Regions from separate parts of the Rhodococcus opacus B4 genome, predicted to be linked through region 2. Evidence: riboswitches for the same ligand, from Rfam matches in the RefSeq annotation. Region 2 holds a riboswitch; each other region holds the start of a gene.
What was found. A riboswitch is a leader RNA that binds a small molecule or an ion and turns the genes downstream of it on or off. The one in region 2 is predicted to bind cobalamin.
Positions count from the first base shown of each region.

Region 1: linked by a shared signal. The riboswitch ahead of ROP_RS21565 (CbtB domain-containing protein) and the one ahead of metE (5-methyltetrahydropteroyltriglutamate--homocysteine S-methyltransferase) in region 2 are both predicted to bind cobalamin.
Region 3: linked by a shared signal. The riboswitch ahead of ROP_RS31195 (ABC transporter substrate-binding protein) and the one ahead of metE (5-methyltetrahydropteroyltriglutamate--homocysteine S-methyltransferase) in region 2 are both predicted to bind cobalamin.

Region 1 covers NC_012522.1:4,687,950-4,691,978, reverse strand. Annotated here, with positions in the region: gene ROP_RS21580 (helix-turn-helix domain-containing protein) at 1-194, opposite strand, end outside; gene ROP_RS21575 (alpha/beta fold hydrolase) at 250-1,005, opposite strand; gene ROP_RS21570 (antibiotic biosynthesis monooxygenase family protein) at 1,038-1,352, shown strand; cobalamin riboswitch at 1,403-1,536, shown strand; gene ROP_RS21565 (CbtB domain-containing protein) at 1,559-1,753, shown strand; gene ROP_RS21560 (CbtA family protein) at 1,744-2,538, shown strand; gene ROP_RS21555 (DUF5996 family protein) at 2,549-3,490, opposite strand; gene ROP_RS21550 (DsbA family oxidoreductase) at 3,613-4,029, opposite strand, start outside.
Region 2 covers NC_012522.1:3,269,813-3,273,841, forward strand. Annotated here, with positions in the region: gene ROP_RS15035 (MFS transporter) at 1-301, opposite strand, end outside; gene ROP_RS15040 (enoyl-CoA hydratase) at 605-1,420, shown strand; cobalamin riboswitch at 1,553-1,748, shown strand; gene metE (5-methyltetrahydropteroyltriglutamate--homocysteine S-methyltransferase) at 1,884-4,029, shown strand, end outside.
Region 3 covers NC_012522.1:6,884,736-6,888,764, reverse strand. Annotated here, with positions in the region: gene ROP_RS31205 (ABC transporter ATP-binding protein) at 1-147, opposite strand, end outside; gene ROP_RS31200 (FecCD family ABC transporter permease) at 144-1,232, opposite strand; gene ROP_RS31195 (ABC transporter substrate-binding protein) at 1,229-2,224, opposite strand; cobalamin riboswitch at 2,321-2,463, opposite strand; gene ROP_RS31190 (MMPL family transporter) at 2,556-4,029, shown strand, end outside.

The sequences.
Region 1 (4,029 bases), 1.4 Mb from region 2:
ACCGCCTGCCCCCGATCCAGAGCCGTGACCGCGTCGAAGAGCAACCCCCGGACACTGTCCGGCAACGACACCGAACCCTCCGGGGTCGAGATCGTCACATCATCCTGACCAGCGAGAACATACTTCAACGTGGCGAGAACATCCCGATCGTCGGCGCCCGGCGGCAACACCGTGCGGTTCATCAGAGCGGCCATACCTCAACCATAAAACGAAAAAAACGAACACACAACGACGGGCATGCGGACGCTCTCAGCCGAGCCCGTCCAGGAACTCCTCGACCACTTTCCGGTACTGCTCCGGCCGGTCGTCGTGGACGAGGTGCCCGGCCCGCGCGATGCGGACGTATTCGGCGCCGGGATGCCGCTCCGCCATGGTCCGCATCTGACCGTCGGGGGTGATGGTGAACTCCCCCTCGATCAGCAGGGCCGGAACCCTGATCGACGCCCACTGGTCCCAGAAGTGCCTGTCTCCCCACTCCGCCGAGATGTCGCGGAACGTGTCGACGTCCCCATGCAGATACCAGCCGTCGGCGCGCTTCTCGAACGAGTCCAGGAAGTACTGTCCGGCAACCGGACCGAAGAACTCGAACAGATCCTCCCGGGTCGCGAACGGCTGCGGCCAGTTCGAGATCATCGCCGCCCAGTCGTCGGCGGTGCGGCCGCGGAAGTCGGGGGCCATGTCTTCGAGGACGAGCGCCGATACCTTCTCGGGGTGCTCGGCCGCCAGGCACCACGCGTGCAGGGCACCCATCGAATGGCCGATCACCACCCACGGCTCGGTGAAGGGGTCGAGCGCCGCGGACAGGTCGGCGACGAACGCTTCCGTCGTCAACCGCGACGGCGCGGGCCTGCCGTGGCCCGCGGCGTCGAACGTGAAGACGTGGCCGTGCTCGCGCAGCCACGGCAGGTGCCGCCCCCACGTCCGGGCACTGCCCATCAGTCCGTGCAGCAGCAGAATCGGCTGTCCCGTCCCACCCTCGTCGTGCAACGCACTCTCACCCGCCACCACTCCGACGCTAGCGGAGTAACCTCGCCCGCATGGCAGTGGTGAAGATCAACGCAATCGAAATCCCCGAGGGTGCGGGCCCCGAACTCGAGAAGCGCTTCGCGGCGCGCGCGCACGCCGTGGAGAACTCTCCCGGCTTCCTCGGTTTCCAGCTCCTGCGTCCGGTGCAGGGCGAGAACCGCTACTTCGTCGTCACGCAGTGGGAGAGCGAAGAGGCCTTCGCGGCGTGGCGCGACGGTCCGGCCCGGGAGGCCCATGCGGGCGAGCGGAAGAAGCCGGTGGCGTCCGGGGCCTCGCTGCTGGAGTTCGAGGTCGTGCTCGACGTCGCGGCGGCGAACAAGAGCTGAGCGCGGGGCCGGGCGGAAGGATTGACACGACGGCCCGCCGGGTGCAAAAGTTCGCAGGACAATGCGATGGTTCGGCAGGAATCCGGTGCAATCCCGGAGCGGTCGCGCCACTGTAAATCGGAGTAGTCCTTCACGGGAACCACCTCGACAGCCAGATACTGCGGCCATCGCCTGGACCTAGGGGACGCGAAATCCCAGGAGGAACTGTGGCACTCGCCTACGCACCCGGCTCGTCGGTCGACACGACCCGTCTCGCCGTCATCTCTTTCGCGATCGTTCTGTTCGCGATGCTCGCTCTCTACCTCGTGGGATTCGACCAGGGCGCGATCTCGCGCAGTGGCATGTACATGCATGAATTGATGCACGACGGCCGCCACCTCCTGGGTCTGCCATGCCACTGACCGATTCCTTCACGAAACTCCTGATCCGCGGTCTGCTGGCCGGCCTGATCGCAGGCATCCTGGCCGGTGGCGTCGCGTTCGTTCTCGGTGAGTCGCACATCGACGCGGCCATCGCGATCGAGGAGTCGCACAGCGCCGCCGAACCCGAAGGCCACTCGCATGACGCCGCGCAGGCGGACGAGCCTGCCGGGCACTCGCACGACGAGGAAGAGGCCCTGGTCAGCCGCGACGGGCAGCGCTTCGGACTGTTCCTCGCCACGTCCCTCGCGGGGCTGGCACTGGGAGCGATCTTCGCCGTCGTCGCGAATTACGCACGTCGGGTGACGACGCTGTCGGGGCCGTTGCTCGGTCTGACCCTGGCCGCGTTCGGCTGGCTGGCAATCGAGGCGGTGCCGTTCTTCAAGTACCCGGCCAACCCGCCCGCTGTCGGAGACCCCGAGACGATCAACCAGCGCACCTGGCTGTGGCTTGCCGCGGTCGCGCTGGGCCTGCTCGCCGTGGTCGCGTCCGTCTTCGCGGCGAAGGCCGTGGCCGCACAGGAGTTCCTGTCGGTGCGGATCGCCGCGCCGGTTGCCGTGTTCCTCGTGGTGACGACCGTCGGATACCTCGTGCTGCCCACCATCAACGAAGTGGGCGACGACTTCCCCGCAGTGCTGCTGTGGCAGTTCCGACTGTCGTCGCTCGCGACGCAGGCCACGCTGTGGCTGGTTCTCGGACTCGTGTTCGCGTTCCTCACCGAGCGTGCCACCCGGGCCACGGCGCCCGCGGCGGCGAACGCAGCCTGACCTGCACGGGTCAGCGGGACTTGTCCCAACGGGCCGGGTCCGCCTCCAGGGCGGCCCGGTCCCAGCCACCACGCTCGGCGGCCGCGTCGTACGTGCTGTGCAGAAACCTCAGCAGAGCCGCGTCGGGATCCTCCGCGGTGCGGACGGCCTCGTACGGCAGCAGGAATTGCCGGAACTCCGCGCTGTAGAACGCTCCGTCCGGCCCGATCGGGTAGTCGGCGAAACCGTCCGGCTCCGGGTAGGCGTACGCGTAGAACGCACCTTCGACGCCCCCGCCGGGCCAGAATCCGCAGCTGCTCAGCTCGTGTGAGTAGCCCTCGACCATCACCCAGTCTCCGCAGTTCGGTGCTCCCCCGGGGTGAGTCGGCGCGCTTCGACCGGAGAACCGGGTGCAGGCCAGGTCGAGCGCACCCCAGAAGAAGTGCACGGGACTGACCTTCCCGATGAAATGGGCACGGAACTCGTGCAGCACACGGTCCGCCTGCACCAACTGCCGCCAGAACCGGTGCACCGACTCACTGTCGTACGAGCAGTGCTGCGTGTCCTCCGCGAACGGCACAGCCGTCTCCACCTCGTTGGGCCTGGCCAGGATGGTCGTCGTCACACCCAGCTCGGCGAGCGTGTCCATCGTCTCCGCATAGAAATCGGCCACCGACTTCGGTTCGAGGGCCACCGTCCCGGTGCCGCCCGTGCTCGTGCGTATCACCAGCCGATGGTCGACGAAGTTGAATTCGATGTCGAAGCAGTCGGTGCCGTACGGGACGGTCGACGTGGTGAGACCGCGGGGACTCACGTACAGCGGCACCTGCCACCAGTGGTTGATCAACGGTGCGTGGGCCAGCCGGATCTTCCCGACGATCTGCGTCCACATGTGCAGGGTGTCCCTCGTCGACGTCCACTCGTCCACCTTCAACGCAGGCCATGCATCTCCGGATCGTGTCTGCTCGCGCACAGTGCCTCCCTGCCGACGACGTGCCTGTCAATCTGCCCGCCGTCGGGGGTGTTGGCAAGAGGCCGGATCACGCGCCTCGTCGCGGTGGTCTCCGCGCTGCATGGTCCGGCCCCAGCGAACCGCTACGTCGCGCGTACCTGGTCGTCCGCGCTCGCCTGCGCCAAGAGCTGCAGGAACACGTCTTTCGGCTGCGCACCGGACACGGCGATCCGGCGGTTGGCGACGAAGAACGGCACCGCCGACACCTGCAACGCACGAGCGGCGTCGAGGTCGGCGCGGACCGCGTCCGCACCGGCGCCGGACTCGAGTTCGGCGCGGACGGTGTCGGCGTCGAGCCCGGCCCGCGCCGCGATGTCGACGAGCACCGCGCGGTCGTCGATCACGGCGCCCTCGGCGAAGTGAGCGCGGAACAGCGCCTCCACCACGGCATCTCGGTTATCGCTCGCGATGTGGATCAGCCGGTGCGCGTCGAAGGTGTTGGCGGCGATCACCGTGCCGAAGTCGAGACGCAGGCCCTCCTCGGCCGCCGTCTGCGCAAC
Region 2 (4,029 bases):
CCGCGATGATTCCCCACGTGAGCATTATCCGGGCGATCCAGCGCCGCGCCCCGAACCTGTGCAGCGCGAGATTGCTCGGCACCTCGAACAGGAGATACCCGATGAAGAAGAGACCGGAGGCCAGGCCGAACATGGTCTCGGTCAGGCCGAGTTCCTCGCTCATGGTCAGCTTCGCCAGCCCGATATTGGTCCGGTCGAGGTAGTTGACGAAGTAGGCCAGGCCGAGGAACGGAATGAGCCGCCGGGCGACCTTCCGGACCACCCTCGCCTCGATCTCGGGTTTCTGCAGTACGGACGACATGAATGCCTCGGCTTTCTGGAGAGCGGGCGACGTGACGTGGACCACTGTATGAGCCGGATCTGCACGACACTATGGAGAAACCACACATGCGACGCCCGGATGAATGGAGGGATTGTCATCTGGGCGTCGCCCCCGGGGAATTCGCCTCTCACCGTGGTTGCAATATTCGCAAACCGCCTCGTCGCATATCGCACAATTACTCAGCTGCAACATATTTCACCGATCCGATCGGCGCCGTAGCGTAATCGGTGCCGCACACCGAAGGGTGTGATCGAACGGGTGAGCAGTGAGGACGGGAATGCGATGACGACCATGACGACGGGCACTGCAGAAGTGGCCGCGGAGTTCACCGTCCCGGATCTGCTCGTCGAGGAGGCGGACACGGTTGTGACGGTCACGTTCAACCGGCCGGGCAAGCTCAACTCGCTGACACCGCAGATGTACGAAGACCTCGGTCGCGTGTGTGAGCGGGTGAACGTGGATCCGGCGGTGCGGTTGCTGGTCGTCCGCGGTGCCGGCCGGGCATTCGCTGCCGGCTCCGACATCGCGCACTTCCGGTCCTTCACCGATGGTGAGGACGGGGTGGAGTACGAGAACCGGTTCGTGGCGGTGCTCGCGCGCCTGGAACGGGTGCGGGTGCCGACGTTGGCGGTGATCGACGGACCTTGTGTGGGTGCGGGGTTGATCGTCGCGGCGGCGTGCGATGTCCGGGTCGCGACCACGCGCTCGTATTTCGGATTGCCGATCGCCCGCACCCTGGGCAACGCGCTGTCCGCGTATCCGCTGGCGCTGCTCGCCGACAGGTTGGGCTCGGCCCGGCTGGCATCGATGGTGGCGCGGGCCAGGATGCTGCCTGCCGCCGAGGCAGCGTCGATCGGATTCGTGGCCGAGACCGCCGTCCCCGACCACTTCGACGACCTGGTGGCCGTCGTGACCGGGGACCTACTCGCCGCCGCGCCCTTGACGGTGTGCTCGACCCGTGAGGTGCTGCGCCGAATCCGGACCACGGTATTGCCGGAGTCCGCGGACCTGGTCCGCGCCGCGTACGGGAGCGACGATTTCCGGGCGGGGGTGGCCGCGTTCCTGCGGGGCGAACGCGCGGAGTGGTCGGGAAGGTGAGCATCGGTGGCGTCCCGAGGCGGGTCCGGCGGGGTGTCCCACCCGGGCGGGTGGTGTCCTATGCTGACCGGTGCAGCTGGTTCGCCCGGCTCGGTCGTGAGGAGCCCCGAAGACCGCACCGGGCGTCGAAGCACCGCGGATCCCTGCCGGGGTTTCGGGGTGTGAGAGGGAACCCGGTGAGAATCCGGGACTGTCCCGCAGCGGTGAGTGGGAACGACCGCCGTCATCATGCACTGGGCATTTGCCTGGGAAGCGACGGCCACTAGGTCCGGTGGATGCCACCGGGGGCCCACGAGTCCGAAGACCTGCCGACTGTGTCGGGCACGCCGTGCCCGACGGTCCACCGCCTCGGGGAATGGGCGTGTAGGCCTTCTCGTGTCGCAGCATGCGTTGTCTCGGGCTCGAGAGGTGTACTCGTTTCTGCCGGTGGTGGTCCTTCCCTGCCTGTAACTGGAGAAACACCGTGACCACCCTCTTCACCGCGACCGTACTGGGATCACCTCGCATCGGTCCGAACCGCGAACTCAAGAAGGCCGTCGAGGCCTACTGGGCGGGCCGCGCCGACGCCGCCGCCCTGACCGAGGTCGGCGCCGACCTGCGCCGACGAAACTGGACCGACCTGCGCGATGCCGGGCTCGATTCGATCCCGGTCAATACGTTCTCGTACTACGACCAGGTCCTCGACACCGCCGTGATGCTCGGTGCCCTGCCCGACCGAGTCGCCGGCATCGGCAATGACCTCGACCGGTACTTCGCCGCCGCCCGCGGCACCGACACCGTCACCCCGCTGGAGATGACGAAGTGGTTCGACACCAACTACCACTACCTCGTCCCCGAGATCGCCCCCTCCACCACGTTCACCCTGGACGCGTCGAAGGTGATCGGCGAACTCGGTGAGGCGCTCGAACTCGGCATCGCGGCCCGCCCGGTGATCGTGGGCCCGGTGACGTTCCTGCTGCTGTCGAAGACCGTCGGCTCGGACGCACCCCTGCTCGAGCGCATCGACGAGCTGGTGCCGTTGTATGCGGATCTGCTGACCCGGCTCCACGACTCCGGCGCCGAGTGGGTGCAGATCGACGAACCGGCCCTGGTCGCCGACCGCACCCCACAGGAGATCGCCACCGCCAAGCGCGTCTACGACCAGCTCTCCGCCGTCGAATCCCGTCCCGCGATCCTGCTGGCGTCGTACTTCGGCAGCCTCGGCGACGCGCTGCCCGCGCTCGCCTCGACCGGGGTCGAGGGCATCGCGGTCGATCTGGTCGCCGGATCCGACACCCTCGCCGCGGTTCCCGAGCTGACCCGCAAGCATGTCGTCGCCGGTGTGGTGGACGGTCGCAACGTCTGGCGCACCGACCTCGAGCACGCGCTGACCACCCTCGGCACCGCGTTGGGCAGCACCGGATCACTGGCGGTGTCCACCTCCTGCTCGCTGCTGCACGTCCCCTACACGCTCGATGCGGAGCGGTCTGTGGACGCGGCGCTGCGTTCGTGGCTGGCGTTCGGGTCGGAGAAGGTCCGCGAGGTGGTGACCCTGGCCACCGCATTGACGCAGGGCCGGCAGGCGGTGGAGGGACGGTTCGCGCTGGACCGGGCGGCACGAGCGACCCGGGCCACGGATTCGCGGCTGCACGACGGCGCGATCCGGGCTCGGCTGGAGTCAATCCTGTCGTCCGATCCCGGGAGGTCTCCGGCGGATCGGCGTCGTGAGGCGCAGGCCGGGTTGAATCTGCCGTTGCTGCCGACCACCACGATCGGCTCGTACCCGCAGACGACGGAGATCCGCCTCGCCCGCGCGTCCTTGCGCAAGGGTGCGATCACGAAGGCGGAATACCACGATCGGATGCGCGCCGAGATCGCCGATGTCATTGCCCTGCAGGAGAAACTGGGCCTCGACGTCCTCGTGCACGGCGAACCGGAACGCAACGACATGGTGCAGTACTTCGCCGAGCAGTTGGACGGGTTCTTCGCCACCGAGAACGGCTGGGTACAGTCGTACGGGTCCCGGTGCGTACGTCCGCCGATCCTCTACGGCGACGTGCGCCGGCCGAACCCGATGACCGTCGACTGGATCACCTACGCCCAGTCCCTCACCCAGCGCCCGGTCAAGGGCATGCTCACCGGTCCGGTCACCATCCTGGCGTGGTCGTTCGTGCGCGACGACCAACCACTGGCCGACTCGGCGAACCAGGTCGCCCTCGCCATCCGCGACGAGACGGTGGACCTGCAGGGCGCCGGGATCCGGATCGTCCAGGTCGACGAACCCGCACTGCGCGAACTCCTCCCACTGCGGGCGGCCGAGCAGACCGCCTACCTGGACTGGTCGGTCGGGGCGTTCCGGCTCGCCACCTCCGGAGTCGCCGACACCACGCAGATCCACACCCACCTGTGCTACTCGGAGTTCGGTGAGGTCATCGACGCCATCGCCAACCTCGACGCCGACGTCACCTCCATCGAGGCGGCCCGCTCACACATGGAAGTTCTGGGTGACCTCAACGCCGTCGGCTTCGACCTCGGCGTCGGCCCCGGCGTCTACGACATCCACTCCCCGCGCGTGCCGAGCGTGGCGGAGATCGCAACGTCGCTGAGGGAGGCACTCGATGCAGTCCCCG
Region 3 (4,029 bases), 3.6 Mb from region 2:
GCAGCAGCGCAGCGCCGTGGTCTTCCCGGAACCGTTGGGCCCGACCAGCGCCAGCACCTCACCGGGACGGACGGAGAAGTCGACGCCGTGCAGCACTTCCCGCGACCCCAGTTCGGCACGGACGCGGTGCAGACTCAGCGCGGTCACGGCTCGACCCTCCGATACTGCCGGTAGAGCATCCACACGAAGATCGGCGCACCCACCAGGGCGGTGACAACGCCCACCGGGATCTCGATGCTCCGTGCGACCGACCGCGCGGCCGTGTCCGCCGCTACCATCGCGATCGCGCCGAGCAGCGCGGCGACGGGCAGCAACCGGATCGCACGGGCGCCCACGACGTACCCGGCCAGGTGCGGCACGAGCAGTCCGATGAAGCCGATGCCGCCCGCGACGGACACGGCCGCCCCGGCCAGCATCGACACCCCGAGCAATTGCACGACGCGGAAGCGCCGCACGTTCAGCCCGAGGGCGGCGGCGCCGTCGTCTCCGGCCTGCAGCAGGTCGATGCGGCTCGCGCTCAGCATCATCGCCGCCCCCACCGTGGCGAGGGCCACGGCCGGGAAGATCACCGTCGACCACCGCGAGTCGCCGAAACCGCCCGCCAGCCAGTGCATCACCGAACTCAGTTGGTGCTCGTCGGCGACGACGAGGATCGAGAACGTGATGAGAGCCGAGAACACCTGCGCCGACGCGACACCGACGAGGATGACGGCGGTCGGCTGCGGATACCGGCCGCCGATCGCCAGTGACAGGAACAGCGGCACCATCGCGCCCAGGAACGCCGCGACGGGAATCGTGAACGCGCCGAGCGCCCCCACCCCGAGGCCGAGCACCGTCACCACCACCACGCCGAAACCCGCGCCCGACGACACCCCGAGCAGATACGGATCGGCCAGCGGATTACGCGTCACCGCCTGCGCCACGGCGCCGGCCAGGGCGAGCGCCGCCCCGACGACCGCCGCGGTCAGCGCCCGCGGCAGCCGCGAGTCGACGACGATCGATTCCCGCGCCTGCGACCACCAGGGGTCGAACGCGCCGGGCGCCACCCGGTGCGCGACGATTGCCCAGACGTCACCGACCGGGATGCGCACCGAACCGAACGACACCGCCAGGCCGAGGACGAACAGCGTCGCCAGCGCGAGCAGCAGCACCAGGCCCGCGAAACCGAGGCGTGCGCGGGCCGGGTGCGCCGTCCGCTCCGTCGGCGCCGCCCGTTCCGTGGTGACCGTCACCGCGCGCCGACGACATCCGGATGCAGCGCCCGCGCGATCGTCTCCACCGATCGCACCAGACGCGGGCTCTCGAAGAAGTCGTCGAGCGGCACCACCACGAACCGGCCGGCTTTCACGGCCGGCGTCGTCGACATGATCGGGTGCGACTTCAGGAAGTCGATCTTCGCCTGCGCACTCGTCGTGCCGTAGTCGAGGACGACGATCGCCTCCGGCGCGCGTTCGCCGATGACCTCCCACGTGGACTTCGAATACGGCTTCTCGCCCTCGGCGAACAGGTTGGCCGCGCCCGCATGGTCCGCGATGAGCTGGCCGACACCCACACCGCCGATCGTCAGCGGGACGTCCTCGCCGGAATCGTAGAAGAACGTCGGAACCGGCGCGGCGCCTGCGATCTCGTCCCGCACGGCCTGCAGTCCGGACGTCACCCGGTCGCTGACGGCGCGCGCCTCGTCCGGAACACCGAGGATCTCACCGAGCTGGCCGTAGTCGCTGCGCAGCAGCCCGATGTCGGGGAAGCCCTGCCCGCAGTACTCGGAGAACAGGAAGGTCGGAATGCCCTGTTCCCCGAGGGACTCGCGTGATCGCCCCTCCTTCTCGTCGAACGCGCTGCGCATGCCGCCGACCACCAGGTCGGGGTCGAGGTCGAGGATCTGCTCCCGGGTCGGGTACTCCGTCGCGAGTTTCGGGATCTTCGCGAACTGTTCCGCGAACTCCGGCAGCGGGGTCGCGTCGCCGTACCCCGTGCCGACGATGCGATCGCCCGCCCCCATCTCGATCAGCACCTCGGTGACGTGATCGTTCATGCTGACGATGCGCTGGGGCGGCGCGTCGAACGTCTCCGTTCGCGCGCAGTTGGTGACGGACACCGGCTCGGCGAAAGATTCGGTGGAAGCGGTCTCCCCCACGGACTCCCCGCGTGAACATCCCGCGACCACCAGCGCGGCCACGGCGAACGTGACCAGGGCGGAACTTCGGAACGACTGACAGTACATGTAAACCTCATTGCGGCTCAGAGCCACGAATGAGAAGCCGGCAGACGCCCACGCGGAGGCGCGCCTGCGGGACTCCGCTTCGTAGACCACGACGAAAAGGATGTCGCACCACACGGCGGGTATTCGGGCTCGCCACCGAAATGCTCTGGTGGCCTACCGTTGCGGGTCAGCGCCGGATTCGGACCGGCTTCCCCCGTGCGTGTGGCTGCAAGTGCACTGCCGAGTATGCACGATTCGCCGGGACCCGCGTCACACCCCCACCGGTGATCCCTCGATCCGCACTACAGTCGGCAGTCGCAGCCGACCGCCCCCGACCACCCGGAGTTGACGCATGACACGTTGGGCCTCGACCGTTGTTTCACGCAAATGGTGGGTCCTGACCCTCGCCGTGTTCGCCGTTCTGGTGAGCGGTGCATGGGGCACCGGCGTGTTCGCGAAGCTCAGCTCGGGTGGATTCACCGACCCCGGTAGCGAATCCGCCGAGGTCGCGCGAATCGTCGAGGCGAATCTGGGTCCGCAGACCCCGGACATCATCGCCATCTACACCGCACCCGACGGGAAGACCCTCGACGACATCGGCCCCCAGGTCACCGCGAGTCTCGACCGGTTCGCCGCCGAGGTGCCGACGTATTCGGTGAACTCCTACTGGACCGCGGACGCGACGCGGAAGCAGTCGATGGTGTCGGGGGACGGCACCAAGGCGTCCGCAGCGATCACCGTCGACCCGGATGCCGGGATCACCGCCGCCACGTTCAACGATCTGCTCCCGAAGCTCGAGGTGGAGGGCGTCGACACCGAGTTCGCCGGAAACTCGGTGGTGGGTGTGGCGTTCAACAACCGGCTGCAGCAGGACCTGGTGCTGGCCGAGGCGATCGCGCTCCCGATCACTCTCGTGTTGCTGGTCTTCATCTTCGGCGGACTGGTCGCCGCCGCCGTACCGGTGTTCGTCGGGCTGCTCTCGATATTCAGTGCCCTCGCGACGCTGCGCCTGCTGACACTGTTCACCGACGTCAGTTCGTTCGCGATCAACGTGGCATCCCTGCTGGGCCTGGGGCTCGCGATCGACTACGGCCTGTTCATCGTCGGCCGTTTCCGCGAGGAACTCGAGTCCGGCGCCGACGTGGCCGAGGCGACCCGGCGCACAGTCCTGACCGCGGGCCGCACCGTGCTGTTCTCCGGTCTGCTTCTCGTGTGCGCGTTCTCGGGAATGCTGGTCTTTCCGCAGGACGTGATCAAGTCGCTCGGGTTCGGGGCGATGGCCGCGGTCGCGAGTGCGGCGCTGCTGTCCCTCACCGCGGTGCCCGCGCTGCTCGCGATCCTCGGTCACCGCATCAACGCGCTGACCTGGCGCAAGGATGCGGCGCAGCGCGGTGAGGTGCGCGCCCGCACATTCTGGGGCTCCGTCGTCACCTGGGTGATGCGTCGGCCGGTCGCCATCGCGGTCGGGATCGTCGCGGGCCTGATGGTCCTCGCCGCGCCCCTGCTCAGCGCGTCACTCGGCGAGGTCACGTACACGGCGCTGCCCGAGAACGATCCGGCCCGTATCGCCACCGACACTCTCACCACCGAATTTCCCACCACCGGGAACGGCGCCACCCTCATCCTCCGGGGCACCGACGGCACCGCGCCCACTGCCGCCGACGGAGCCGCTGTCGCCCAGTCCGCCGGCCAGGTGCCGGGTATCGGCGCCGCCACTGTCGTCGCGTCGAACGGCGAACTGGTGGCGGTCCAGGCCGTCTACTCCGAGGGAGTCACCACCGACGATCAGAGCGCGGCGGTGGACGGTCTGCGCGCCATCTCCGTCC